One region of the Pseudomonas sp. TE21394 genome, then DNA from elsewhere that is predicted to be linked to it. Evidence: predicted binding sites of a transcription regulator. Region 1 holds the regulator's gene; the other holds the start of a gene.
What was found. Region 1 encodes sigma-54, which starts transcription at its own class of promoters, with help from an activator protein. Its sites were predicted from a motif close to ANTGGCATNNANNTTGCTNT; they were not measured.

Region 1 (14,737 bases):
CGCGCAGGCCCACGGCCTGCAGCTTCATCAGCACGATGTCGCGGATCATTTCATCCGGCAGCTGGGTGTGCACGCGCAACGGGAACGCGACGTTCTCGAACACATCGAGGTCGGTGAACAGCGCGCCGCTCTGGAACAGCACTCCCATCTGCTTGCGGGCATCGAACAGGTCGCTGCGCGACAGGGTCGGCAGGTTCTGCCCGGCCACCCAGACCTCACCGCTGGAAGGGCGCAACTGCGCGCCCATCAGGCGCAGCAACGTGGTTTTGCCGCACCCCGATGGCCCCATGATACCTGTGACCTTGCCGCGCGGGATGCGAATGTCGACGTTGCTGAAAATGCTGCGCGAACCGCGTTTGAAGGTAACCCCCTTCAACTCGACCGCGTAGGCGCTATCCACACTCATCTAGACTCCTTGCTGATGCAGCCTCGTCCTAATGGACGCCGGCCTCCACCTGGAAGGCACACGCGCCCCTTGGCGGGCCGAATAGCGGCGAACTATAGCACCGCTGACAGCGTCGCCCCAAGGTCGGCAAACGACTCGTTCAGCCCAGTGACAGGCAGGCAGGATATTCGCCACGGCAATCGAAAGCGTGAGGGTTTCTTTCATTGCAGCTATAATCGCCGCCTTTTCATCAGGCATTGCTTTTTCGACATGAGCCAATCCAGCGAGCTGATCCAATCCGCCCAACGCACCCTGCGCCTGGAACTCGAGGCCGTAGAGGCCCTGCTGGCGCGCATCGACGACAATTTCGTCAAGGCCTGCGAACTGATCCTGGCCAGCAAGGGCCGGGTCGTCGTGGTCGGCATGGGCAAGTCCGGGCACATCGGCAACAAGATCGCCGCCACCCTGGCCAGCACCGGTACGCCGGCGTTTTTCGTGCACCCGGCCGAAGCCAGCCATGGCGACATGGGCATGATTACCCGCGACGACGTGATTCTTGCCCTGTCGAACTCTGGCAGCACCGCCGAAATCGTCACCCTGCTGCCGCTGATCAAGCGCCTGGGGATCAAGCTGATCAGCCTGACCGGCAACCCGGACTCGCCCCTGGCCCAGGCTGCCGAGGTCAACCTCGACGCTCGCGTCGAGCAAGAAGCCTGCCCGCTGAACCTGGCCCCCACCTCATCCACCACCGCATCGCTGGTACTCGGCGACGCCCTGGCCATCGCCCTGCTCGAGGCCCGCGGCTTCACCGCCGAGGACTTTGCCTTCTCGCACCCGGGTGGTGCGCTGGGTCGCCGTCTGCTGCTGAAGGTCGAGAACGTGATGCACGCCGGTGACGAACTGCCTCAGGTCCCGCGCGGTACCCTGCTCAAGGACGCCCTGGTGGAAATGTCCCGCAAGGGCCTGGGCATGACGGTGATCGTCGAAGCCGACGGCAAGCTGGCCGGGATCTTCACCGACGGCGACCTGCGCCGCAGCCTGGACCGCAACATCGACGTCCGCACCACCCTGATCGACCAGGTCATGACCGTGCATGGCAAGACGGCCCGCGCCGAAATGCTCGCGGCCGAGGCCCTGAAGATCATGGAAGACCACAAGATCGGCGCCTTGGTTGTGGTAGACCGCGAGGACCGTCCGACCGGCGCCCTGAACATGCACGACCTGCTGCGCGCCGGCGTAATGTAAAGGAGCGATGGAATGAACCAGGACCTCATGCAACGTGGCAAGCACATCAAGCTGGCAGTGTTCGACGTGGACGGCGTGCTCACCGACGGGCGCCTGTACTTCCTCGAGGACGGCAGCGAATTCAAGACCTTCAACACCCTCGACGGCCAGGGCATCAAGATGCTCATGGCCTCGGGCGTGACCACCGCGATCATCAGCGGGCGCAAGACCCCGGTGGTCGAGCGCCGGGCGAAGAACCTCGGTATCCCGCACCTTTATCAGGGCCGCGAGGACAAACTGGTGGTGCTTGACGGCCTGCTCGCCGAACTGGGCCTGAGCTATGCTCAAGTGGCCTACCTCGGCGACGACCTGCCCGACCTGCCGGTGATTCGCCGGGTCGCACTGGGCATGGCGGTCGCCAGCGCCGCTCCATTCGTTCGCCAGCACGCCCATGGCGTGACCCAGGCACGTGGCGGCGAAGGCGCAGCCCGTGAATTCTGCGAACTGATCATGCAGGCCCAGGGCACCCTGGACGCTGCCAACGCCAATTACCTGTAAGGCTGCCCATGTTCAGCAAGAAAGCCCGCAACATTGCGCTGCTCGCAGTGATCGCCGCCCTGCTGGTGGCGATCGGCTACTGGAATGTCAGCCCGGAAAGCTTCCTCGACAAGCCGGTGGCCCAGACCGACGAAAGCGCCATCGACTACTATGCGGTGAACGCCCACAGCGTGCAGTTCCTGCCCAACGGCAAGCTGCAGTACGAAATGACCGCCGACAAGGTCGAACACCTCAAGGCCAGCGAAATCACCCTGCTGACCAAGCCGGACCTGCACCTGTACCGCGGCACCACGTTCCCGTGGCACGTGCAGAGCACCCGCGCCGAGGTCAACCCGGACGGCAGTGAGGTCGAACTGATCGACAACGTACGGGTTGCCCGCACCGACGAAAAGCAGCGTGAAACCATCATTACCAGCTCACGCATGACCGTGTTCCCGCAGAAGCAATATGCGCAGACCGAGCAAGCCGTTAGAATCGACGGCGCCGGTGGCACGACTACGGGTAAAGGAATGAAAGCGTATTTGAAAGAAGGCAAGATGGACTTGCTCTCTAACGTAAGAGGACAGTATGAGGCTCGTTAAAACCCTCCCCCTTTTGCTCAGCCTGAGCGCAGCACTGGGAAGCGCGAGCGCCCTCGCCCTGCCGAATGATCGTGACCAGCCTATCCGCATCCAGGCCGACAACGCCCACCTGGACGACAAGCAGGGCGTGGCTACCTACACCGGCGACGTGATCATCACCCAGGGTTCGATGATGATCAAAGGCAACACCGTGACTATCACCCGCTCCGCCTCTGGCGACATCGACGTGGTCACTTCGGTGGGCAACCTGGCCTACTTCGAGCAGCAGCAGAGCGCAGCCAAGCCGGACAAGATGAAGGGCTGGGCGGTCACCATCCAGTACCAGTCGCAGAAGGACATGGTGATCCTTACCGATCGCGCCAAGGTCGAGAACGAAGGCAACACCACCGAAGGCGAGAAGATCGTCTACAACACCCAGACCCAGGTGGCGACCGCTGGTCGTGGTGGCAACGTGACTTCGCCGCGTCAGCGTATCGACATGGTGATCCAGCCCAAGAAGAAGGCCGAGTAAATGGCAACCCTCAAAGCCCAGCACCTGGCCAAGAGCTACAAGGGGCGGCAAGTCGTGCGTGACGTCAGCCTGTCGATCGACAGCGGCCAGATCGTCGGCCTGCTCGGCCCCAATGGCGCCGGCAAGACCACCTGCTTCTACATGATCGTCGGCCTGGTCCAGGCCGAGCAAGGCCGCGTGCTGATCGACAACCTCGATGTCAGCCACCAGCCCATGCACGGTCGCGCCCGCGCCGGTATCGGCTACCTGCCGCAGGAAGCCTCGATCTTCCGTAAACTGTCGGTGGCCGACAACATCATGGCGATCCTCGAGACCCGCAAGGACCTCGACCGCGAAGGCCGGCGCAAGGAACTGGAAAGCCTGCTGCAGGAGTTCCACATCAGCCACATTCGCGACAACCTAGGCATGAGCCTGTCCGGTGGTGAACGCCGCCGCGTCGAGATTGCCCGTGCACTGGCGACCGCGCCCAAGTTCATTCTGCTGGACGAACCCTTTGCCGGTGTCGACCCGATCTCCGTCGGCGACATCAAGCAGATCATCCACCACCTCAAGGCCAAGGGCATCGGTGTGCTGATCACCGACCACAACGTCCGCGAAACCCTGGATATCTGCGAAACCGCCTATATCGTCAATGATGGCCGCCTCATCGCCGAAGGCGATGCCGAGACCATCCTGGCCAATGACCTGGTCAAAGAGGTTTACCTGGGCCACGAGTTCCGGCTCTGACCCCGGCACGCGCCTGGTGCACTGGCGATTCGCCCTGGAATGGGGGGTAAAGTTGTTACGGTGCTCTAGGCAAACGCTACAATTTAAGGCATAAAACTTGCTTGATCTGGCGCTCCGGCGCCCTCGTGTAGTGGATGGCGCATGCGCGCCGGCGAACAAGGTATTAAGCCCCAGCCATGAAACCATCGCTCGTCCTAAAAATGGGCCAGCAACTGACGATGACGCCGCAGTTGCAACAGGCCATCCGCCTGCTCCAGCTCTCCACCCTGGACCTCCAACAGGAAATCCAGGAAGCGCTGGAGTCAAACCCGATGCTCGAACGTCAGGAAGACGGCGACGACTTCGACAACAGCGACCCGATGGCGGACAACGCCGAGAACAAACCGGCCGCCGAAGTCCAGGACAACAGCTTCCAGGAAAGCACCACCAGTGCCGACAACCTTGAAGACGGCGAGTGGAGCGAGCGCATTCCCAACGAGCTGCCGGTCGACACCGCCTGGGAAGACATCTACCAGACCAGTGCCAGCAGCCTGCCGAGCAGCGACGATGACGAATGGGACTTCACCACGCGGACATCGGCTGGCGAAAGCCTGCAAAGCCACCTGTTGTGGCAGCTGAACCTGGCACCGATGTCGGATACCGACCGCCTGATCGCCGTCACCCTGATCGACAGCATCAATGGCCAGGGCTACCTGGAAGACACCCTCGAGGAAATCTGCGCCGGTTTCGACCCCGAGCTGGATATCGAGCTGGACGAGGTCGAAGCGGTACTGCACCGCATCCAGCAGTTCGAGCCGGCCGGCGTCGGTGCTCGCAACCTGGGCGAATGCCTGTTGCTGCAACTGCGCCAGCTGCCAGCCAACACGCCGTGGATGAACGAAGCCAAGCGCCTGGTCACCGATTTCATCGACCTGCTCGGTAGCCGCGACTACAGCCAGTTGATGCGGCGCATGAAAATCAAGGAGGACGAGCTGCGCCAGGTCATCGAGCTGGTGCAGAGCCTCAACCCGCGCCCGGGGTCGCAGATCGAGTCCAGCGAGCCTGAGTATGTGGTCCCTGACGTCATCGTGCGCAAGGACAGCGACCGCTGGCTGGTGGAGCTGAACCAGGAGGCCATCCCGCGTCTGCGCGTCAACCCGCAGTACGCCGGCTTCGTGCGCCGGGCCGATACCAGTGCCGACAACACCTTCATGCGCAACCAGCTGCAGGAAGCGCGCTGGTTCATCAAGAGCCTGCAAAGCCGCAACGAGACCCTGATGAAGGTGGCCACGCAGATCGTCGAGCACCAGCGCGGCTTCCTCGACCACGGCGACGAAGCGATGAAACCCCTGGTGCTGCATGACATCGCCGAGGCTGTGGGCATGCACGAGTCGACCATTTCGCGGGTTACCACGCAGAAATACATGCACACGCCGCGTGGCATCTACGAACTGAAATACTTTTTCTCCAGCCACGTCAGCACCTCCGAAGGCGGCGAATGCTCGTCCACGGCGATCCGCGCGATCATCAAGAAACTGGTTGCGGCGGAAAATCAGAAAAAGCCATTGAGTGACAGCAAGATCGCTGGTTTACTGGAGGCACAAGGCATCCAGGTAGCCCGTCGCACCGTCGCCAAGTACCGCGAGTCTCTCGGCATCGCACCGTCGAGCGAACGCAAGCGACTGATGTAGCCCCTGAGATGCGCCACAGCGTTTGTGGGGCAGGTGCAAGACCTGCCTCTTTATGCACGGGCAACAAAGGAGAAGCTGTATGCAAGTCAATATCAGTGGACAGCATGTAGAAGTTACCCAGCCACTGCGCGATTACGTGCTTGAAAAGCTCGCCCGCGTGGAAAGTCACTTCGACAAGATCACCAACGTGCAGGTCATCATGAAGGTCGAGAAGCTGCAACAGAAGGTCGAGGCGACCCTGCAGATTCCCGGCGGCGAAGTGGTTGCCAACGCCGAACACGAAGACATGTATGCAGCGATCGATGCCTTGGCCGACAAGCTCGACCGCCAACTGAAAAAACACAAGGAAAAACAGCAGAGCCTGCTGCAAGGTGCAGCAGCCCGCTGATCCCCCTCATCCATGATCCGACTTGAAACCATCCTGACCCCCGGCCGTTCCCTGGTGAACGTGCCGGGTGGCAGCAAGAAGCGCGCCCTGGAAAAGGTCGCCACCATCATCTCCGAACAAGTGCCTGAACTGGAGATGCAGGACGTCTTCGAAAAACTGGTTGCCCGGGAAAAACTCGGCTCGACCGGTTTCGGTAACGGCATTGCCATTCCCCACTGCCGGCTTCACGGGTGCTCAGCCCCGGTCAGCGCCCTGCTGCACCTGCAAGCCCCTATCGACTACGACGCCATCGATGGTGCTCCGGTGGACCTGCTGTTCGTCCTGCTGGTGCCAGAAGCCGCCACCGATGCTCATCTGGAACTGCTGCGCCAGATTGCCAGCATGCTTGATCGCAAGGACGTGCGTGATCGCCTGCGTGCGGCCACCAGCAGCGAGGCCCTGTTCCAGGTTGTCCTGGACGTACAGAACGAGCACTGAACATGCGCCTGATCATCGTCAGCGGCCGGTCCGGCTCCGGCAAGAGCACCGCCCTCGACGTCCTGGAAGACCATGGTTTCTACTGCATTGACAACCTGCCCGCCGGGTTGCTGCCGCAGTTGGCGGAAAATGCCCTGATCAATACCGAGCTGCTGCAACCCAAGGTCGCCGTGTCGATCGACGCACGCAACCTGCCCAGCCACCTGTCCCGTTTCCCCGAGCTGCTCGAGGAAGCCCGCGCCCGGCATATCAAGTGCGACGTACTGTTCCTGGATGCGGACGAAGACACGCTGCTCAAGCGCTTTTCGGAAACCCGCCGACGCCACCCGCTGACCAATGCCGACCGTTCGCTGGCAGAGGCAATTCGCGTGGAGAGCGAACTGCTTGGGCCAATTTCCGACCTGGCCGACCTGAAAATCGACACCACCAGCCTGAACCTCTACCAGCTGCGGGATTCGATCAAGCTGCGCCTGCTCAACCAGCCCGAGCCTGGCACGGCATTCCTGGTCGAGTCGTTCGGTTTCAAGCGCGGCATGCCGGTCGATGCCGACCTGGTGTTCGATGTGCGCTGCCTGCCCAACCCCTACTGGAAGCCCGAGTTGCGTGAGCACTCCGGTCTCGAGCAACCGGTGATCGACTATCTGGCCGCCCAACCGGACGTCGAAGAAATGTTCAACGACATTTCCAGCTACCTGCTCAAGTGGCTGCCCCGCTTCGCTGCCAGCAACCGCGCCTATGTCACCATTGCCATTGGCTGCACTGGCGGCCACCACCGTTCGGTATACCTCACCGAACGCCTCGGCGAGTTGTTGCAGCAATCCCTGAAAAACGTCCAGGTCCGCCACCGCGACCTCTAGCCCAAGGATCCGCCCCACGATGCCCGCCCGTGAAATCACCATCATCAACAAGCTGGGGCTGCACGCCCGGGCGGCAGCCAAGTTTGTCGGCGTGGCCGGCCGCTTCCCCTGCCAGGTCAGGGTCGGCCGCGCGCCGGACAAGCTGGTGGATGGCAAAAGCATCATGGCGGTAATGATGCTGGCGGCAGGCAAAGGTACCCCGGTGTACCTGCATACCGAAGGGGATCAGGACAACGAAGCCATGGACGCGCTGGTCGAGTTGATCAACAACTATTTCGACGAAGGCGAATAAACCCGCCCAGGGCAGCGGCTCGACGCCTGACAGCCCTGGGCCTTGTGCTGGGTCAGAGACCGCCAGCGGTGAGTTTCTCGGGGTCCAGCAGCGTTTCCAGTAGCTCACGCGACAGGTCGGTATGCTCCAGCGCCACATCGATGATCGGACGCCCCTGCTGGTAGGCAGTCTTGGCGATTTCGGCGGCCTTCAGGTAACCAATGATCGGGTTCAGCGCCGTGACCAGGATCGGGTTGCGCGCCAGGGCTTCCTTGAGTTTGCTGTCGTTGACCTTGAAGCTGGCGATGGCCTTGTCGGCCAACAAGCGGCTGGCATTGGCCATCAGCTCGATGCTTTCCAGCAGGTTACGGGCGATTACCGGCAGCATCACGTTCAGCTCGAAGTTCCCGGACTGCCCAGCAATGGCGATGGTGGCGTCATTGCCGATTACCTGGGCGGCGACCATCGCGGTGGCCTCCGGAATCACCGGGTTGACCTTGCCTGGCATGATCGAAGAGCCCGGCTGCAGGCCTTGCAGTTCGATCTCCCCCAGGCCGGCCAAAGGCCCGGAGTTCATCCAGCGCAGGTCGTTGGCGATCTTCATCAACGCCACCGCCGCCGTCTTGAGCTGGCCGGACAGGGCTACGGCGGTGTCCTGCGAGCCGATCAGGGCAAACAGATTCTGCCCGGGGGAAAACTCGATCTGGGTCAGGCTGCTGAGCTGGCGAGCAAAGCCGACAGCGAACCGCGGGTGCGCGTTGATGCCGGTACCCACTGCGGTCCCACCCTGGGCCAACGCCTGCAAGCTCGGCAGGGTGGCTTCGATATGTGCCTTGGCACCGTTTAGCTGCGCAGCCCAGCCATCCAGCACCTGGCTCATGCGCACTGGCATGGCATCCATCAGATGCGTGCGGCCAGTCTTGACGTACTGATGCACCTGCCTCGACTTGACCTCGATCACCTGGACCAGATGCCCCAAGGCGGGCAACAGCTGCTCGTGCAGGGCCAAGGCAGCGCTGACATGGATGGTGGTGGGAATGATGTCATTGCTGCTCTGGCCACAATTGACATGGTCGTTGGCGCTGACAGCGTCGCCCAGGGCACGGCTGGCAAGGGTGGCGATCACCTCGTTGGCGTTCATGTTCGAGCTGGTACCGGAACCGGTCTGGAACACATCCACCGGGAAATGCTGGATGAAGTCCCCCGCCAGCAGTTGTTCAACGGCGCTGACGATAGCCTCCCCTTGCGCCGTGGACAGCTGTTGCAGTTCGACGTTGGCCTTGGCCGCCGCAGCCTTGGCCAACAGCAGCGCACGAATGAACTGGGCCGGCATACGCTGGCCGCTGATCGGGAAATTGTCGACCGCGCGCTGGGTCTGGGCACCGTACAGGGCCTGGGCCGGTACCTGCAGTTCGCCCATGCTGTCACGCTCGATACGGGTATCACTCATCTTCAGAATCCTTGCATCAGTTCATCTTGGGAAATCGACGGTAGCAGGCGGCAAGTGGCCAGCTGCAGAGCGTAAGGTTGCCACCGCTGGTTGGTGGCCTGGCGGTCGAGGTTGCGTAGGTCCAGCAGCGGGCGCCAAGCCTGGTCCAGGCACTGGCAGCGCCAATGCCAGGGCAGCATGCGGTCGCACGCGGTATCCAGCAGCAGGCGGAAGGCGCTCAGTGCCACTGTCCACGGCGAGGTTTCGGTACAGCGCACCAGATAGCGGCATTCAGCCAGGTAGTGCTCGATCAGGCGCGGCTCGTCGGGCTCGAGCGCGCAGCGGATGCGTAGGCTGAGCCAACGCCAGTTGTCCAGGTAGGGCACTTCGCGCAAGACAGGTTTCATGAACATCATCGCCGGGCTTCTAGATAATGATATTCATTATTAATTGAGAAACTGTATTACTTCAAGGGAAAGATGCGCAAACCAAAATCCCGGCTCGAAGGCCGGGATCGGATTGTCCTCCAGGTGTACTGGTCTTCGCGGTTTAACCCGTTAAAACGCCAGTACAAGCTGCGAATCAGCTACCCGCTACGGTCATCCGCTCGATCAGCACCGAGCCGGTGTGGATATTGCTACGGGTCTCCAGATCGCTACCAATTGCCACAATCTGCTGGAACATGTTCTTCATGTTGCCGGCAATGGTCACTTCCTGCACCGCATGCTGGATCTCGCCGTTCTCTACCCAAAAGCCCGCCGCACCACGTGAATAGTCCCCGGTCACCATATTCAGGCCGTGCCCCATCAGCTCGGTCACCAGCAAACCGCGCCCCATGCGCCGTATCAGCGCCGCCTGGTCTTCGACACCATGGCTGACGAACAGGTTATGCACCCCGCCGGCATTGGCCGTACTTGGCAGGCCCAGCTTGCGTCCGGAATAAGTACCCAGCAGGTAGGACACCAGCTCACCCTTGTCCACGAACGGCTTGGCATAGGTCGCCAGGCCGTCGCCATCGAACGCCGCGCTGCCCAATGCGCGCGGAATATGCGGACGCTCGTCCAGGGTCAACCAGGTGGGGAACAGGCGCTGGCCGAGGGTGCCCTCGAGGAACGACGACTTGCGGTACAGGTTGCCACCTGAAATGGCCGACAGGAAGCTGCCGAACAGGCCGCCGGCCAGCTCGGCGGAAAACAGCACCGGCACTTCGCAGGTCGGCACTGGCCGCGCACCCAGGCGGCTGGCGGCACGCTGGGCAGCACGCATGCCAATGCTACGTGGGTCGGCCAGCAGGTTGCCCTGACGGTTCACGTCGTACCAGTAGTCGCGCTGCATCTGCCCATCGTCTTCGGCGATCATTACGCAGCTCAGGCTGTGCCGGGTCGAAGCATAGCCACCGATGAAGCCATGGCTGTTGCCATATACGCGGCATCCCTGATGGGTATTGAGGGTGGTGCCATCAGCGTTCTGGATGCGCGGGTCGGCGTCGAATGCCGCCGCCTCGCAGGCCAGCGCCATCTCGATTGCCTTCTCGGGCTCCAGATCCCAGTCATGGTACAGGTCAAGGTCGGGAATTTCGCGGGCCATCAGCGCCGCATCAGCCAAGCCGGAACATGTGTCCTCGGACGTATGCCTGGCAATTGCCAAGGCAGCGGCGACGGTTTCGCGGATGGCCTCCGGGCCACTGGCCGAGGTACTTGCCGAGCCTTTGCGCTGGCCGACATAGAGGGTGATGCCAAAGCCCTGGTCGCGATTGAACTCGACCGTTTCGACCTCGCGCTGGCGTACCGTGGTGGACAGGCCCTGCTCCAGCGACACCGCCACTTCGCAGGCGCTGGCCCCTTGGCGGCGTGCCTCGGCGATGATCGCCTCGACCTGCTCCTGCAATGCTGGCAGGTCCTTGGGACCTACGCTCTGGACTGCACTCATGGTTCTCTCCACTCAAATTCTGCGTTCGGCAAGGATCATTCTACGACCGGGCCGGACAAGCGGCCCCCGACTGGTTATCATGGCGGCGATTTCTAGCGGACTGCCACCATGGTTGATTCAAACGACGACGCCTTCGACGGCGAAAAAAGCAAAACCCAGATCAAGCGTGAACTACATGCGCTGGTCGAACTCGGCGAGCGCCTCACCACACTCAAGGCCGATACCCTGGCCCGCCTGCCGTTGACCGACGAGTTGCGCAAGGCCCTGGCCGAGGCCAGCAAGCACACCGCTCACGGCGCCCGCAAACGGCACATGTCGTTCGTCGGCAAGCTGATGCGTGTGCAGGACCTGGATGCCATCCACGCCTTGCTCGAACAGATGGACAGCTCCACGCGCCAGTACAACGAGCGTTTCCACAGCCTGGAGCGCTGGCGCGACCGGCTGATCGACGGTAACGACGAAGATCTCGAACGCTTCGTCAACGAGTACCCCGATACCGACCGCCAGCAGTTGCGCTCGCTGGTGCGCCATGCCCAGCACGAAAAGGCGCGGAACAAGCCGCCAGCCGCTGCGCGCAAGGTGTTCAAGTACATCCGCGACCTCGACGAATTGCAGCGCGGCTTGCGCTGACCCCCATGGGGCCGCTTTGCGGCCCCCAAGGCCATCACGCCCCGGTACCGCCCACCGTGATCGCATCCAGCTTCAAGGTCGGCTGCCCGACCCCGACCGGCACCGACTGCCCGTCCTTGCCGCACGTCCCGACTCCACTGTCCAGCGCCAGGTCGTTACCAACCATCGACACCCGGCTCATCGCCTCCGGGCCATTGCCAATCAGGGTCGCCCCTTTTACTGGCGCGGTGATCCTGCCGTCTTCGATCAGATAGGCCTCACTGGTCGAGAACACGAACTTGCCGCTGGTAATATCCACTTGGCCACCGCCCAGGTTGGCGCAGTAGATGCCTTTTTTCACCGAGGCGATGATTTCCTGTGGGTCGCTTTCGCCAGCACGCATGTAGGTGTTGGTCATGCGTGGCATCGGCAGGTGGGCGTAGGATTCCCGGCGTCCGTTGCCGGTCACCGCCATGCCCATCAGGCGGGCGTTCAGCTTGTCCTGCATGTAGCCTTTGAGCACGCCGTTTTCGATCAGCGTAGTGCACTCGGTCGGTGTGCCTTCATCATCCACGCTCAGCGAACCACGGCGGCCTTCCAGGGTGCCATCGTCAACGATAGTGCACAGGCTCGATGCCACTTTCTCGCCGATGCGGCCACTGAACGCCGAACTGCCCTTGCGGTTGAAGTCGCCCTCCAGGCCATGGCCGACAGCCTCGTGCAGCAGCACGCCCGACCAGCCCGACCCCAGCACCACCGGCAAGGTACCGGCCGGCGCCGGGATCGCCTCCAGGTTCACCAAGGCCTGGCGCAGGGCTTCGCGTGCGTAGCCCATGACGCGCTCTTCGGTGAAGAAGCGGTAATCGGTACGCCCGCCACCGCCCTGCCCGCCGCGCTCGCGGCGGCCATTCTGTTCGACGATGACGCTGACGTTGAAACGCACCAGCGGGCGCACATCGGCGGCCAGGCTGCCATCGGCCGCAGCGATCAGAATGCGCTCCCAGACCCCGGCCATGCTCACGCTGACTTGCTGGATGCGCGGGTCGAGGGCGCGGGTGGCGGCATCGACCCGCTTGAGCAGCTCGACCTTCTCGGCACGGCTGAGCACATCCAGCGGGTTGTCCGCGGGGTACAGCGCGGCTACATCCTGGCTGCGAAAGGCCTGAACCTTGCCGTTCTGCCCGGCGCGCGAAATCGAACGGGCGGCGCGAGCCGCCGAGGTCAGCGCCTCGAGGTTGATCGCATTGCTGTAGGCGAAGCCGGTCTTTTCGCCGGACTGGGCACGCACGCCCACGCCCTGATCCAGGTTGAAACTGCCCTCTTTGACAATGCCGTCTTCCAGCGCCCAGGTTTCCGAAATCTGGCCCTGGAAATACAGGTCGGCGGCATCGATGCCGGGGCCGGCCAACTCACCCAGCACGCTCTGCAGGCTGTCCAGGGTCAAGCCGCCTGGGGCCAGGAGCTGTTCGCTGACGGTGGATAACATCTGGCTCATAGTCACTCCGAGGTGTACGCAGGCCGCAATGCGTCCTGCGAGAAGAAGCGCCGGTGCGACAGCACCGGCATGCGCGCCCGGATGGACGCTTGTTCGTCGATGTCGCGCTCGGCCAGCAAAACTGCTTCGCCTTGCGCCTGTTCCGCGACGATGCGCCCCCAGGGGTCGACGATCGCCGCATGGCCATGGGTTTCCCGTGGCCCCGGGTGGGCACCGCCCTGCGCTGCTGCCAGCAGGTAGCACTGGGTTTCGATGGCCCGGGCGCGCACCAGCACTTCCCAGTGCGCCGCCCCTGTTACCGCGGTAAAGGCAGCCGGTGCCGTGATCAGCTCGGCACCGGCGGCGCGCAGTGCACTGTAGAGTTCGGGAAAGCGCAGGTCGTAGCATACGCTCAGGCCCACTCGTCCCACCGGCGTATCGGCAACCACCACCTGGGTGCCATGGGCATAGTCATCGGACTCCCGATAGCGGCCTCGGTTGTCGGCGACGTCCACATCGAACAGGTGCAGCTTGTCATACCGGGCCGCCACCTCGCCATGTTCGTCGATCAGCAACGAACAGGCATGGGCCTTGGCCTCGGGCTGACCGACCGGTGGCAACGGCAAGGTACCGGCGACAATCCATAACCTGAGGTCGCGGGCGGTACGTTTCAACCATGGCAGGACAGGCCCTTCGCCCAACGCTTCGGCGCGGCCGATGGCAGCGGCATCCTTGCGCCCCATGGCGGCGAAGTTTTCCGGCAGCACGGCCAGGCGCGCGCCGCCGGATGCTGCCTGCTCCAGCAGGGCACCGGCGCGTTGCAGGTTGGCCAGCACATCGTCCTGGCTGACCATCTGGATGACCGCTGCCTTCATGGGGACTCCTGACGGGGTTTCTCGAACGGTTTCACAAATGTGATTCTAGGCTCTTTCCACGGCCCTTCGACACGGTAGTGCACGCTGGCAAAACGCGACACCCGGTCACCAATCAGCCGGTCGACCAGGAACAGCGCACCGCCAACCGCTGGCGCGCCGACGATCAGCGCCGCCAGGGGCAGGTTGTTGGTCACTGGCAGGCTCACTTGCAGGTTGGCATCGACCCGGTCGTTCACCATGTCCAGCGTGCCATCCAGTTCGAAATTGCTCGACGGGCCGGTCACCGTGATCGGCTCGCGGGTCACGTAGACACCATCGCTGGCGACCAGCAAGCCTTTCACCCGGTCGTAGGCCAAACCCTTGTCGAACAAGTCGGAGAAGTCCAGGCGCAGGCGTCGGCCGATCGAGTTGAAATTGAGCAGGCCGAACACCCGCAGCGCCTGTGCGCTGCCTTCGACCTCGACGAACTGGCCGGTGCGCAGCGCCGCGTCCATGCTGCCGGAGAAGCGCTTGAGGCCGACTGCTGCCGGCGAACCCGGCCAGCGGCCATCCACATCCAGGCGGAAGTCGCGGCTGGTCACTGTCGGAGCGAAGCCCCAGGCCTTGAGCACGTCGGCCAGGTTGTTGCCGTCCAGGCGCCCTTTGTACCAGCTGCCGGTGCTGCCCGGTTCGCCTTCCCAGGCGCCGCCGCCATTGATATGCAGACCCTTGAAGGACAGGTCGATATCGCTGGCGCTGACGCCACGCGCGGTTGGCCGCAACTTGAGTGAAGC
Region 2 (14,737 bases), 2.6 Mb from region 1:
AGGCAGATGTACAGGGCCATGTCCAGGCGCGCGACGAAGCCGCTGCCATCCTGCACCAGGGCCGGCAGGAACTCGGCCACCAGGTCGCGGCGCAGCAGCGCGTGGCTCAGCCCGCCGAACAGGTTGGGCGCGTTGGTCTCCAGCGCTTCGAGCAGGTCGCTGCCCTTGACCACCGCGTCCTCCGGGCACATCACCGCGTTGAGCATGCGCGGCGGCAACAAGGCGTCGTCTGCCGCGCACAGCATGCGCTGGCAGATGGTCATGCTGACATCGGCATGCTGCGCCATGAGCCTGGCCTGCAAGCCGACGCATTCGGGGAACAGGCGGTCATCATCACAGAGGAACTTGAGCAACGGCCCCCGGGCATGCTCCAGGCACACCATCAGGTTACGGGCGAAGCCCAGGGTTTGCGGGTTGCGCACGTAGCGCACCGGCTTGCCGGTCTCGCTCATCACCGCATCGACGATTGCCGCGATTTCCGGGCCGCGGCTGTCATCACAGACCAGCACCTCGAGCATCGGGTAATCCTGCTCCAGCGCGCTGAGCAGGGTTGCGCGAAAGAACTCGGGGTTGAAGGCCGGGATGGCGATGCTGACGAGGGGCTGTTGGCTCACGGTAATGACCTTGAAGAACGGCGTGGCCAGCACCGTCAGGGCTGGCCCGCAGATGACGCCAGGAGAGGTATCAGATGTAATTGACCAAGGACAGCCCGGCGACCTTGGCATAGGCCTGCAACGAAGCCTGCAGCATGTTGGTCTGCATCTGCAGGCGCAGCATCACCTCGGCCGGGTCGCTTTCGCGAATCGAACTCTGTGTCTTGGCATTTTCGGTACTCAGCGCTTCGTTGGTTTCGGACTGCACGTCCAGTGCCTGGCCACGGCCACCAATGGCGCTGACCGACGCCGACACCTGATTGGTGGCACTGGCAATGTTGCCGATGGCCGCATCCAGGGAAGCCCGAAACTGCTGGCGGGCCACCGGGTCGCCATCCACCGGGCTGTTCAGCGCGGCGCGCAGCTTGCCGATGGTATCCAGCACATTCTGGGTCTGATGGGTGTCGACCTTGATCGCGAACGAATCTCCGGCGCTCGGCGCGCCCGACAACTCGAAGCTGACACCCGCCGCTGTCGCAGTGGTACCACCTGCCCCACCGAGGACACCGGAGGCCACCGGCCGGCTATCGGCAGTCACGGGTGCCGCATACAGCTCGAAGCTATTGGTGCCGGTGAACTTGAGTACCGCACCACCGGAAGGAAATGCCGCATCGTAGGCAGCCTGATCGGTGATCGTCGCGCCGGTAACCTGCTCGGAAGAGCTGTTGCCCGGGCTGCGGGTCCCGGACACTTCATCCGCACGGGAGCCCAGGGTGAAGGTGTGACCGGCGATGACTGCGTCTTCGTTACCCTTGTCGCCATCCTGGAAAGTAATGTCCAGACGCAGGTCGACGCCACGGAAACTGATGGTGGTGTTGTCGCCGTTGGGGTCGAACTTGCCGCCCTGGCTGGCTTCGAGCGTGACGTCATTGTTGTTGGCGTCAGTGATCTTGTATTCAGTGCTGCTGATGAACTCGATCGTGTACGGCTCGCCGCCACGGAACCGGTCATTGTAAGTCGCGCTGCCCGACACCTGGCCGTTGGACAGGCTGACCCGGCCATCATCGGTGGCTGGCGCAGTCAGCGTCGTCTGGCTGCGGCTGGTATTGAGCGCCTGCTCGAAGGCGTCGTAGCCTGTCTCGTTGGCTGCCAGGGTGAGCATGTCGCCAACCTGCAGGTTCAGCTTGCCCTGGTCGCCCTGGTAGCTGTAGGTGCCATCTGCATTGCGCACGTAGGGCGGCGTATCGCCTTTGGAACCGGAGAAGATGTACTTGCCATTCTCGTCCCTGCTATTCATCAGGGTGAACAGCTGGTCTTCGAGCGAGGCGAGTTCGTCGGCATTGGCCTTGCGATCGGCGTCGGTCATCGAGCCGTTGCCAGAGCTTACCGCCAACTCGTTGACCCGCTGCAGGATGGTACCGATCGAGTTCAGTGTACTTTCGGCAGTGCCCAGCGCGTTGCGCACGCTGGTGATGTTGCCCGAGTATTGCTTCAGCAGGTTCTGCTGTTGCTCCAGCTGCAGCAGGCGAGCTGCGCCAACCGGGTCGTCCTTGGCCGAACGCACGCGAATGCCATCGGAGGCTTCCTGCTGGGTCTTCACCGCGTTGGAGAAGTTGCGCTGGTAGTTGGCCTGGTTGGTGTTGTAGAACTGCGAAGTGGAGATGCGTACGCTCACGATCTACGGCTCCTTAAAGACTGTTGATCAGGGTGGCGAAGGTTTCCTGGGCCGCCTTGATGATCTGCGACGACGCGGTGTAGTACTGCTGGAACTTGATCAGGTTGCCGGTCTCTTCGTCGACCGACACTCCCGACAGGCCGTTGCGGCTGTCCAGTGCAGAGGTATGCAACGCCGAGGTGGCATCACTGTCCATCTGTGCCTGGCCAGCCTTGCCGCCGACGTTGGACACCAGCTTGGCGTAGGCATCGGTGAAGCTTATGCCCTTGCCGTTGGCACCGACCTCCACCGTGGACTTGGTCTGCAGGTCGAGTACCGACTGGCCATTGCGGTTGTCCGCCGAGCCCGCGCCAGTCAGCGCTACGGTGTAGCTGTCACCGTTTTTCGGGGCGCCGGAAACACTCATCTCGAAGTTGAAGCTGGCGCCCAGCGAATTGCCGCTGCCATCGACCATCGGCACCGACAACTGCAGCTTGTTTTCCTGGCCGGGGATGATCGTACCGCTGCCGATGCTGTTGCCCTTGGCGTCGTACAGGGTATAGGCCTGCGGCGATGTGCCTTCGTCACCGAACACCAGCTTGACCGGGGTCGAATACTTCAACCCGGTCTGCAGCTGCGAGCGCTGGGTAGCGTCGTAGATGTCCATTTCCGAGGTCAGGGTCGGCTGGGTAATCACGCCGGTGCCCTTGTTACCCGCCCCGCTGGTGGCAGTCAGCGGCGCGGCCAGGGCCAGGCGCTTGGGGTCGGTGAGCACGGTGTCGATGCCCGCCGCAGCGTTGCGGGTCGGGGTGATCTTGAAGCTGTCGCCGGCACTCAGGCCGCCACCGTTGAGCGACAGGGTGAAGCCGTCGATGACCGGCGGCGGCGTGTCGCCGAGGTCGAAGCTGCCCATGTCGGTGCCTTCCGGCAACTTGCGCACGCTGTAGCCAGTGGCGCTGGTGAAGGTCACCTGGTAATCGCTGGTGGACAGTTTGCCGGTGTCCTTGATGGTCACGTCAAGGTTGCCGGAGCCGGCGCTGTTGCCAGCCTTGGCAATACTGCGCTGGCTGATGGCCGCAGCGCTGTTGATGTCGCCGAACAGGGTAGCGCCGAAGCTACCGTTCTTGTCGATACCCTGGGCCAGTTGGCTGTTGATTGCATCCGCCACCACCAGGGCCACGCGGCCCAGCTCGTTGAGGGCGGGATCGAGGGTTTCCTTGCGGTAGCGGATCAGGCCACCCAGCTCGCCACCGCTGGTGGTGCCGGTGATGTCCATCTTGGTCGAGCCACGGTTGAGGATCAGGCTCATCCGTGTCGGGTCGGTCGCGCTCGGCTCAACGCCCAAGGTCTGGGTGGTCTTGCCGAGGACCAGGGCCTGGCCATTCTTCAGGTAGACATCGTAATTGCCGTCGCGCTCCACCACATCGGCACCGATCAGTTTGCTCAGCTGGCGCACAGCGCCATCGCGCTGGTCGAGCAGGTCGTTGGGCTGGCCGGAGATGGACGTGACGCGAGAAATCTGGTCGTTGAGGTCTGCAATGCTCTTGGTCAGGTTGTTCACCTGATCGGCGAGCGACGTCATGTTGGCGTTGATGTCGCTGTTCTGCTGGTTGAACTGTGCCGACAGGGTGTTGAAACGCTTGGCCAGCGACTGCGCGCTGGTCAGCAGCAGTTGTCGCGAGGCGTCCTCGGTCGGCTTGGCCGAGGCATCCTGCAGGGCACCGAAGAAGCTTTGCAGCGCAGCGGTGATGCCGGTATCGCTGCTGGACAGGGCGGTATCCAGCGGCGTGATCTGGTTCAGGTACGAAGAAGCATCGCTGCTCAACGAAGTGGTGCTGCGCAGCTGGTTTTCCAGAAATGCGTTGTATACCCGGCGCACATCGGCCAGCGTGGTGCCGGTACCGATGAAGACCTGGCCGACTTGCTGCCCGCCCTTGGTCTTCTGCACATTCTGCTGGCGTGAGTAGCTTTCGACATCGGCGTTGGCAATGTTGTTACCGAGGGTGTACATCCCCGATTGCGCGGCGCCAAGCCCCGACATACCAATGTTGATCAGACTCGCCATGGTTCCATGCCCTTAAAGTTTCGTTGCAGTACCGAGCATTGCGTAGTGCTCGTACGACTTCATCTGTTTTGCGATCTGCGAGATCTTGCTGGCGTAGTTCGGGTCGGTGGCGTACCCGGCCTTCTGCAGTTCGCGCGCGAATTGTTCTGGGTTATCGGCAGATTTCACCGCATCTTGATAGCGGGCATTGTTCTGCAACAGGCTGACCAGGTCGTGGAAGCTGTCCTGGTAGGAGTCGTAGGAACGGAACGCCGCCGTTTCCTTGACGAACTGGCCATCGCGGAACTCGCTGGTGATCGCCCGCGCCGAGTCGCCTTCCCAGTTGCCGCTGGCCTTGATGCCGAACAGGTTGTGGCTGCTGCTGCCATCGCTGTTGCGCATGACCGATTTGCCCCAGCCGGTTTCCAGCGCCGCCTGCGCCACCAGATAGCGCGGGTCGATACCAATGCGCCTGGCTGCTTGTTCGGCCATCGGCAGCATGGTGGCTATGAATTCGTCGCTGTCGGCGAAGGCCTTTTTCGGTGCCAATGGGGGCTGCGCCACCGCACGCCCGAGGATGCGCAGGCCGTTGTCCGGCACGGCAAAGGTCTCGGCCACCTGCTGGCCGTCACGCGCCGGCACGGCAGCGCTGTTGGCGCTGGCGGCCGACGGCACGATGCCAGCCAGCAGGCGATCGGTAAGCCTGCTCGGCAGCGCCAGACGCCGTGAATTGAGCGCGGCCACGTCGTTGCGACTGGCGGTCGCCTGGGTGGCATGCACCGGCTCGGCCACCCTGCTGCCCCACAGCGCCGGGGCGCTGCCCTCGATGCGCGGGAACGGGCTGGTGTTGGCCGGCGCGCTCTTGTTCTTGGAGAGCTGGCGCACCAGCACGTCCTGCAGCCCGATACCGCCGCCTTCACGAGACATGCTTACGGCCAGCTGCTGGTCGTACATGTCACGGTACTGCTTCACCGTCTCGGTGTTCATCGGGTTGTCGTCGGCCAGCACGTCACTGGCCTTGCGCGAAGCCTTGAGCATTTCGCTGATGAACAGCGACTCGAATTCCTGGGCCACCTTGCGCACGTTGGCGTCGCTGTCGCGGTCGCCGTGCTTGAGCGAACTCAGGCGGTTGAGGTCGGTATAGGCACCACTGTCGGCGCTGCCGGAAACCAGGCTTTTACTGTTCATCCGCGCCGTCCTCAGATCACGATCAGGTCGGCCTGCAAGGCGCCGGCCTGTTTCAGGGCTTCGAGAATCGCCATCAGGTCGCTGGGCGCAGCCCCTACCTGGTTAACCGCGCGGACGATTTCATCCAGCGTGGTGCCCGGGCCGAACTTGAACATCGGCTTGGCTTCCTGCTCGGCATTGACCCGAGAACGCGGCACCACAGCGGTCTGGCCATTGGAGAACGGCCCCGGCTGGCTGACGATCGGGTCTTCGGTGATGGTCACGGTCAGGCTGCCGTGGGTCACCGCCGCCGGCGAAACCTTGACGTTCTGGCCGATGACGATGGTGCCGGTACGCGAGTTGATGATGACCTTGGCCACGGCCTGGCCTGGGTCGATCTCGAGGTTTTCCAGGATCGACAGGTAGTCGACGCGCTGGCTCGGGTCCATCGGCGCGGTGACCCGCACCGAGCCGCCGTCCACGGCCTGGGCCACGCCAGGGCCAAGCAGGTCGTTGACCTTGTCGACAATGCGCTTGGCAGTGGTGAAGTCCGGGCGGTTGAGGTTCAGGGTCAGGCTGTTGCCTTGGTTGAAGCCGCTCGGCACCGCCCGTTCGACGGTGGCGCCACCGGGAATGCGCCCGGCCGACGGAACGTTGACGGTGATCTTGGAACCGTCACGGCCTTCGGCGTCGAAGCCACCGACCACCAGGTTACCCTGGGCGATCGCATAGACGTTACCGTCGATACCCTTGAGCGGGGTCATCAGCAGGCTGCCGCCGCGCAGGCTCTTGGAGTTACCGATGGAGGACACGGTAATGTCCACCACCTGGCCCGGCTTGGCGAACGCTGGCAAGTCGGCATGCACCGACACCGCCGCGACGTTCTTCAGCTGCACGTTGCCGGAGCCGGCCGGGACCTTGATGCCGAACTGCGACAGCATGTTGTTGAAGGTCTGCAGGGTGAACGGCGTCTGGGTAGTCTGGTCACCCGTGCCGTTGAGCCCCACCACCAAGCCATAGCCGATCAACTGGTTGGAACGCACGCCAGAAATGCTGGCGATGTCCTTGAGGCGCTCGGCTTGGGCACCGAACGCGCAGGACAGGAGCAGGGTCGCGGCAATCAGCTGCCTTACGTTGAACATGTTCATCCGTACTCAGAAGGGCCAAAGCGGGCTCATGAAGAAGCGATCCAGCCAACCGGGCTGGCTGGCATCGGCGAACGAGCCGGTGCCCGAATAAGTGATGCGCGCATCGGCCACGCGGGTGGACGGTACGGTGTTGTCGGTAGCGATATCGTCCGCACGGATCAGGCCGGCGATACGCACCAGCTCCTCGCCGGTGTTCAGGGTCATCCACTTTTCGCCGCGCACGGCGACGATGCCATTGGGCAGCACCTCGGCCACGGTCACGGTGATGGAGCCGGTCAGGGTGTTGCCCTGGGTGGCCTTGCTGTCGCCTTTGGTGGTGCGCTCGCCGTTATAGCCGGCTTCCAGCGACAGGTCGCCACCGCCAAACGGGTTATTGGTGTTCGGCGTGCTGCCGAACAACGAGGTAAGGCCGATGTTGGCGTTGCTGTTCTTCTGGATCTGCGACCCTGCGTTCTTGCTCGCCGAAGTGCGCTCGTTGAGGGTGATGGTGATGATGTCACCCACGCGGAACGCCTTGCGGTCGGTGTACAGGCTCTGCTCGAAACCGGCCTGGTAGATCGAACCGTTGTTGGCTGCAGCCGGCAGCGGGGTGCGCGGCAGGACCGGCGCATAATACGGGTCGTTCGGCTTGGGCGTCGGCGCGACGCAACCTGCCAGCACGACCGCCCCCCCCAGGGCGAACACAGACAACAAACGCTTCATGACACTTACCTCACGGTGTAACGGGAGTGGAACCTGCACTAGGGCTTAGAGCTGCTGGGTAACGAACGACAGCATCTGGTCGGCGGTGGAGATGACCTTGGAGTTCATCTCGTAGGCACGCTGGGTGGTGATCATGTTCACCAGTTCTTCCACGGTGCTGACGTTGGAGTTCTCCAGGGTCTGTTGCAGCGTGGTACCGAAACCGTTGAGGCCCGGGGTGCCGACTTGCGGCGCGCCACTGGCTGCGGTCTCCAGGAACAGGTTGTCGCCAATCGCCTGCAGGCCGGCCGGGTTGATGAAATCGGCGGTCTGGATATTGCCGATCACCTGCGCTGCCGGGTTGCCGGCGGTGGTGATCGACACGGTGCCGTCCTGGCCGACGGTGAAGGTCTGGGCGTCATTCGGCACCACGATCGCAGGCTCCAGGGCAAAACCCTGGGCGGTGACGATCTGGCCATCGGAGTTCAGGTGGAAAGTACCGTCACGGGTATACGAAACCGTGCCATCGGGCTGCAACACCTGGAAGAAGCCACGGCCGTTGACCGCCATGTCCAGCGGGTTTTCCGTGGTCTGCAAGCTGCCGGTCTGGAAGTTCTTCTGCGTGCCGACGATGCGCACACCGGTACCGACCTGCAGCCCGGAAGGCAGTTCGCTGTCCTGGGTGGATTGCGCACCTGGCTGGCGCTTGATCTGGTACAGCAAGTCCTGGAACTCGGCGCGATCACGCTTGAAGCCGGTGGTCGAGACGTTGGCCAGGTTGTTGGAGATGACCGTCAGGTTGGTGTCCTGGGCGGACAGGCCGGTTTTTGCGACCCAAAGAGCCGGAAGCATGTAAGTTCTCCTCGTGCGCCTGTTTTACGGCACCCGTTCAAAAGTGATTAGCCGATTTGCAAAACACGCGCCATGGCTTCGTCGCCTTCCTTGGCCGCGTTCATCATCTTGACGTGCAGTTCGAATTGACGGGACAGCGCCAGCACCGAGGTCATTTCTTCCACGGCGTTGACGTTGCTGCCCTCCAGGAAGCCTGACACCACCCGCACATTGACGTCGGCGGCGGCTGGCTGGCCATCCTTGGTGTGGATCAGCCCGTCCAGGCCCTTGGTCAGGCCTTTGCTGTCCGGGTTGACCAGCTTGATACGGTCGACCTCGGCCATCACCCGCGGGTCTTCACCCATGGAGCGGATGCTGATGGTGCCGTCGGCGCCGACTTCAACCTTCTGCTCTGGCGGAATGGCGATGGGGCCGCCATTACCGATCACAGGCATGCCGTTGCCGGCACGCAGCACACCCAGGGCGTCGATGTTCAGGCTGCCGGTACGCACATAGGCTTCGCTGCCATCGGGTGCCTGCACGGCAATGAAACCTTTGCCGGTCACCGTCACGTCCAGGTCGCGCCCGGTTTCGATCATCGGGCCTTCGCTGAAGTCGGTGGCCGGGCGCTCGGTCATGGCGAAGGCCCGCGCCGGAAAGCTGTCGCCGAACACCGGCATCGAGCGTGCCTGCTCCAGGTCACGCTGAAAACCGTTGGTGGAAATGTTCGCCAGGTTGTTGGCATGGGCCTTCTGCGCCAGCGCGTTCTGGCTGGCGCCGGTCATGGCCACGTAAAGCATCTTGTCCACAGTCATCCTCCGCTGCACTGGCGACCGTTTGCCGCTCGCCGTTGCTGTACAGGCTCTAAAGCAAGTTCCGAACCAACTTTCTGAAATCGTTGAAAAGCCCGGGAATACGGGCTTTTGCGGGGGTTTGCCAAAGCGCGGACGCCGGTTATCCGGCGCCGGGTTGCCGAAGGCGGCAATCCGCAGCAACGTCTTCGCGGGCACACCCGCGAAGAGGCCGGCCAGCCAGTCAAGGCTCGCGGCAAGCACCATTGGTGAAGGGTCCGGCGAATTTTTTCCAGCCCTCCCCCGGCGGCCATTGCGAACAGACCAGGCGCCCATCCACCTGGCTTTCCCAGCGCCACCACGGCGCGGTCCCGGCCTGGGCCTGGTACAGGCACGCTGCAGCAACCAGTGCGACAAGCAGTTTTTTCATGATGCCCCCTGCAAAAACGACGAACCCCTTCACGACAAAGGGGTTCGTCCTGACACGCTCAGCCAGCGACCATCAGGTCATCTGGATGATGGTCTGCATGATGGTGCTTTCGGTGGAGATGGTCTTGGCGTTCGCCTGGTAATTGCTCTGCGCCTTGATCAGCTCGACCAGTTCCTGGGTCAGGTTGACGTTGGAGGCTTCCAGCGAGTTGGACTCGACGCTGCCCAGGGTACCGGTCTTCGGCGCATCGATGCCCGGAATGCCGGAGGTGTAGGTCTCGGTCCAGCGGGTACCGCCGATCTGCTGCAGACCCTGCTCGTTGGCGAAGCTGGCCAGCGCAACCTGGCCAATGGCACGCGACTGCTGGTTGCTGAAGCTGGCGAACAGTACGCCGGTCGAGTCGATGCTCAGGCTCGACAGGATGCCAGTCGCATAACCATCCTGGGACTGCGACATGCGCGCGGTCTCGGTGTTGTACGAGGTGGTGCTGTTCATCGACAGGCGCATGCCGTCGGCATTGCCTGCGGCACCATTGGCGATCCAGTTACCCGCCGAGTCTTCCACCGCAGGCACCCAACCAGTCATGGTGAAGGTGTTGTTTGTAACGGTGAAGGACGAGCCCGCCGGGTGACCGGTGTTGTCAGCCGTCATGCCCTTGACCGAGCCATCGCTGTTGAAGCTGATGGTGCCGGTCAGCGGTGCAGTGGAGGACGGGTCGAACGGGTTGCGCCCGTCAACCAGGGTATACATGGTCCATTCATTGGTGCCGGTCTTGCGATAGAACTGCTCCATGGTGTGCTCGTTACCCTGGCTGTCGTACACCTTGGTCGGGAACGACTTGCTGTAGGTCTTCTGGTCAGAAGGGTCGAACGGCAGGTTCGGCACCATCGCACCGGTACCATCGTCGACTTCCAGCGGGATGTCGGCAGCCGAAGAATTCAGGTTGATGCCCTGGTCGATCAGGGAAGTGGCCCTGGGCTGCAGTGCCGAGGTATCGATTTGCAGATCGGTCAGCACGCCCTTCTGGATCTTGCCGGTCGAATCTGCGGCATAGCCTTGCAGGCGCAGGCCGTCCGCGGTAACCACGAAGTTGTCCTTGCTGGCCTGGAATGCCCCGGCGCGGGTATAGACACGCGAGCCGTTATCGGACAGCACGAAGAAGCCCTGCCCCTGGATCCCCATGTCCAGCACGTTGCCCGTGGTGTTCACGTCGCCCTGGGTGAACTGCTGGGAAACGGCCGCCAGGCGCACACCATTACCCACCTGGTTCTTGCCCACGCCCAGGCGGTTGGAGCCGGCATAGACATCGGCGAACTCGGCGCGCGACGACTTGAAACCGTTGGTATTGACGTTGGCAATGTTGTTGCCGGTGACATCCAGCTGCTTGTTTGCTGCGTACAGACCGCTAAGGCCGATATTGAAAGACATGAATTCGCTCCTTTTGCCGCACTAGCGGGCCTTAGATACCGATGGTTTGCACGTCGGAGAGGGAAACTTTGCCAACACCAGCGAGGTTGAGCACCATTTCGCCGGCCGAACTGAAGCTGACGCTGGTCACCTTGGCCGGCAACAGCGTGTTCATCTGCACCGCCTTGCCATCCACCGTGGTGCTGGCGGTGAAGGTGTAGGTACCCGGGTCGACTTTCGCGCCGCTATTGTTGGTACCGTCCCAGATGAAGTCGGCGTAACCAGCCTTCTGCTCACCCAGTTCGATGGTCTTGACGGTGTTGCCGTCCTTGTCCTTGATGGTGATCTTCGCTTCGCCGATGGCTTGCGGCACCACGAACTGTGCGTTGAAGCTTTCGCTGGTATCGACGATAGCCTTGTCGTTCTGCACCACCACCGAGCGGCCGACCAGCGACGACGCCTGCAGCGCCTGGGACGAGGCCATGGCGCTGGTGATGGAACTGACCGATTCGTTCAGCGAGGTGATCCCTTCCAGGCTGCTGAACTGTGCCAGCTGCGCGACGAATTCACCGTTGTCCTGTGGGTCCAGCGGGTTCTGGTGCTGCATCTGGGTCACCAGCAACTGCAGGAATGCATCCTTGCCGAGCGAGTCAGTGCCGGTCTTGGACGCGGTGTCCGCAGTCTTTTTGGTGTTGGTCCCCACACCCGACGCCGCGAGCACTTCGTTGAGGTTCACGCCGGTAGTATCAATTGCCATGGTCTGGTTTCCTTATCACTGACCAAGGGTCAGGACTTTCTGCATCATGCTCTTGGCCGTGTTCATCAGCTCGGCGTTGGTCTGGAACGCCCGGCTGGCGGAAATCATGTCGGCCATTTCCTCGACCACGTTGACGTTCGGGTAGTAGACATAGCCGTCCTTGTTCGCCGCCGGGTGGTTCGGCTCGTAGCGGGCTTCGAGGTTGCTCTGGTCCTCGACGATGCCTTTTACCTGCACGCCTTGCCCGGCTTCGCCCTGGTCTTCGAACAGCGACTGGCTGCTGCCGGCCTGGGCATCCTGGAAGGTAGTGGCGAACACCGGGTGGCGAGCGCGGTAGGTCTGCTCGATACTCGAAGACACGGTCTCGGCGTTGGCAATGTTCGAAGCTACGGTGTTCAGGCGCGTGTTCTGCGCACTCATGCCGCTACCGGCAATGTTGAAGACACTGGAAAGGGACATGGTCATTCTCCCCGCAGGGCCGATACCAGCCCTTTGAATTTACTGTTGAGCAAAGTGAAGCTGGCCTGGAAGCCGACCGCGTTTTCGGTGTAGTTCGATTGCTCGATCTGCGCGTCCACGGTGTTCTGGTCGATCGACGGCTGCAGGGGCGTGCGGTACTTCAGGGTATCGTCCGCCATGGCCAGGCCTTCAGCCTCGATGTGCCGGCTGTTGGTGCGGTCGAGACTGAATCGGCCGCTCTGCTGCTTGTCGCTTTCGGCGGCGAGCACCGAGGCGAAGTCCATGTCACGCGCCCTGTAGTTGGGCGTGTCGGCGTTGGCGATGTTGTTGGCCAGCACTTCGGCGCGCTGGGCGCGGAAGCCCAGGGCCTTTTCATGGATGCCAAGCGCCTTGTCGAAACTGATGCTCATGTCGGGGAAACCTTCGAAGGTTGACCGGAATATCGTTGGCCAAGCTATAGCAAGGGCTGTGCCAACCAACTGAAAGCCTGCAAATACGGGCTTCCAGGGTGAAGTGCTGTCAGAGTGATGCCAGAAAAGCGGCAAAGGCCTTCCGCCCGGAGCGGCGAAAGCGGCAATTGCCAGGCGGCAAAAGCGGCAAAACAAAAAATTGACGTCAGCATTTGCTGCTCCGGCCTTCTCGCCGGCGCGCCCGCGAAGAGGCCGGAGCAGACAAACAAAAAAGCCGGCAACTTTCGCTGCCGGCCTTTCGTGCCTACTTGGCCTGGTAGATGATCCCCGGGCTGCACTGCACCATCTGGTAATGGTCCGGCAGGCCGTTCAGCGCCTCGGAAGCGCCAAGGAACAGGTAGCCACCCGGCTTCAGGGTGGCATGAATGCGCATCAGGATGTCCTTCTTGACCTGCGCCGAGAAGTAGATCAGCACGTTACGGCAGAACACCACGTCGAACTTGCCCAGGCTGGCATAGCTGTCGAGCAGGTTGAACGAGCGGAACTCGACACGGCTGCGAATCGCCGGCTTGACCGCCCAGCGCCCGGGCCCCTTGCTGTCGAAGTAACGCTGCAGGCGCTCCGGGGACAACCCGCGGGCAATCGCCAGGCTGTCGTACTCGCCCGTCTTGCAGTTGGTCAGCATGCTGCCGGACAAGTCGGTGGCGACGATCTGCGCGCCCATCTTCAGCTGGCCCAGGTTGCTGCGCTCGAACTCGTCGATGGCCATCGAGATGGAATACGGCTCCTGCCCCGAGGAACAAGCCGCCGACCACATGCGCAGGCGCTGGCCGGGGTTGTTGCGGATGAACTCCGGAATCACCTTGTTCTTCAGCACTTCGAACGGGTAGGTGTCGCGAAACCACAGGGTCTCGTTGGTGGTCATGGCATCCACCACCTGCTCGCGCAAGCCACCTCGCGGCTGGGCCTGGATGCGCTGCACCAGCTCGCCCAGGCTCTTGATGCCCTGTTGTTCCATCAGCTTGTTGAGACGGCTGGAAACCAGGTACTGCTTGTTATCCCCCAGCAGGATGCCACAGGCTTTCTCCAGGAAGCCCCGGAACTGTTCGAAATCCAAATTACCCGTAGACACTTCTGCCGCCTCTTTTTCAATCACTGGTGCCGGAGGGCTGCCCCCGGCGCTTTCAATGTGCTGCCTTGATCCGGTCGACCACCCGCTGGGCCAAGTCGTCCGGCTTGAACTTGGCCAGGAAGTCATCAGCCCCGACCTTCTTCACCATCGCCTGGTTGAACACCCCGGAAAGCGAAGTATGCAGGCAGATATGCAGCTTTTGCATGCGTGGGTCACTGCGTATTTCCGCGGTCAGCGTGTAGCCATCCATTTCCGGCATTTCAATGTCCGAGATCATCATCAGGAACTCTTCCTCCGGCTTCTTGCCTTCATCCACCAGCTGACGCAGGTAGTTCAGGGCCTGACGACCATCATTGAGCGCCACCACCTCTACCCCTACCGTCTGCAGGCAGCGGCTGACCTGCTTGCGCGCCACCGACGAGTCGTCGACGGTGAGCACCCGCAGCAGCACGGCCTTGTCCTGCACCTCGGCATCGACTACCCCGGCCGACACCGACTCGGACGATGGCGCCACTTCGGCCAGCACCTTCTCCACGTCGATGATCTCGACCATGCGGTTGTCCACCCTGGTGACTGCGGTCAGGTAGTGATCGCGGCCGGTGCCCTTGGGTGGCGGGTGGATTTCTTCCCAGTTCATGTTGACGATACGTTCCACCGAATGCACCAGGAAGCCCTGGGTCTTGGTGTTGTACTCGGTGATGATCACGAAGCTGTTGCGCGTGTCTTCCTGCAGCGGCCGCAGCCCGGTGGCCATCGACAGGTCGAGGATCGGGATGGTCGCCCCGCGAATATTGGCAACGCCGCGCACCACCGGGTGCGCCCTGGGCAGCAGGGTCAGCGCAGGGCATTGCAGCACTTCCCTGACCTTGAACACGTTGATGCCGTAAAGCTGTTCGCCATTGAGGCGGAACAGCAGCAATTCCAGGCGGTTCTGCCCGACCAGCTGCGTGCGCTGGTTGACCGAATCCATAACACCTGCCATGCCAGTCTCCTCTACCTTTAAGCCTTTCGTTGCCACTCACCAAGGAAGTCGGCACGGGCTTTGCTTTTTTGAGCGTCATGTACACGAAAACGACATTTTCCCGACGATTGACGCGCCTGCTGACTGGCTCGCTGGCCGTGCTGTGCCTGCTGATGCCTGGCGTTCGCACGGTAGCGGACGCGTTTACCTTGCCTGAACAGCTTATCGGTGTCACCCAAGGGTTTCTTGAATTCAGCGTCGAAGATTACCTG

Region 2: ACVWZT_RS16245 (flagellar basal body rod protein FlgF) is a predicted target of sigma-54. The motif match lies at 8,985-9,004, and genes of this name have one in related genera.

Annotation. Positions count from the first base shown of each region.
Region 1 is NZ_JBSRZR010000001.1:920,974-935,710, forward strand. It holds gene ACVWZT_RS04225 (ATP-binding cassette domain-containing protein) at 1-406, opposite strand, end outside; gene ACVWZT_RS04230 (KpsF/GutQ family sugar-phosphate isomerase) at 656-1,630, shown strand; gene ACVWZT_RS04235 (KdsC family phosphatase) at 1,643-2,167, shown strand; gene lptC (LPS export ABC transporter periplasmic protein LptC) at 2,176-2,748, shown strand; gene lptA (lipopolysaccharide transport periplasmic protein LptA) at 2,735-3,259, shown strand; gene lptB (LPS export ABC transporter ATP-binding protein) at 3,260-3,985, shown strand; gene ACVWZT_RS04255 (RNA polymerase factor sigma-54) at 4,162-5,655, shown strand; gene hpf (ribosome hibernation-promoting factor, HPF/YfiA family) at 5,735-6,043, shown strand; gene ptsN (PTS IIA-like nitrogen regulatory protein PtsN) at 6,056-6,520, shown strand; gene rapZ (RNase adapter RapZ) at 6,523-7,377, shown strand; gene ACVWZT_RS04275 (HPr family phosphocarrier protein) at 7,397-7,669, shown strand; gene ACVWZT_RS04280 (class II fumarate hydratase) at 7,722-9,098, opposite strand; gene ACVWZT_RS04285 (FagA protein) at 9,101-9,493, opposite strand; gene pmbA (metalloprotease PmbA) at 9,660-11,006, opposite strand; gene yjgA (ribosome biogenesis factor YjgA) at 11,115-11,636, shown strand; gene tldD (metalloprotease TldD) at 11,671-13,110, opposite strand; gene ACVWZT_RS04305 (carbon-nitrogen hydrolase family protein) at 13,113-13,964, opposite strand; gene ACVWZT_RS04310 (YhdP family protein) at 13,961-14,737, opposite strand, start outside.
Region 2 is NZ_JBSRZR010000001.1:3,528,924-3,543,660, reverse strand. It holds gene ACVWZT_RS16280 (glycosyltransferase) at 1-614, opposite strand, end outside; gene ACVWZT_RS16275 (flagellar hook-associated protein 3) at 685-2,268, opposite strand; gene flgK (flagellar hook-associated protein FlgK) at 2,282-4,312, opposite strand; gene flgJ (flagellar assembly peptidoglycan hydrolase FlgJ) at 4,325-5,479, opposite strand; gene ACVWZT_RS16260 (flagellar basal body P-ring protein FlgI) at 5,491-6,600, opposite strand; gene flgH (flagellar basal body L-ring protein FlgH) at 6,613-7,308, opposite strand; gene flgG (flagellar basal-body rod protein FlgG) at 7,354-8,139, opposite strand; gene ACVWZT_RS16245 (flagellar basal body rod protein FlgF) at 8,187-8,927, opposite strand; gene ACVWZT_RS16240 (hypothetical protein) at 9,154-9,339, opposite strand; gene flgE (flagellar hook protein FlgE) at 9,412-10,767, opposite strand; gene flgD (flagellar hook assembly protein FlgD) at 10,799-11,503, opposite strand; gene flgC (flagellar basal body rod protein FlgC) at 11,519-11,962, opposite strand; gene flgB (flagellar basal body rod protein FlgB) at 11,965-12,372, opposite strand; gene cheR (protein-glutamate O-methyltransferase CheR) at 12,677-13,504, opposite strand; gene ACVWZT_RS16210 (chemotaxis protein CheV) at 13,557-14,486, opposite strand; gene flgA (flagellar basal body P-ring formation chaperone FlgA) at 14,564-14,737, shown strand, end outside.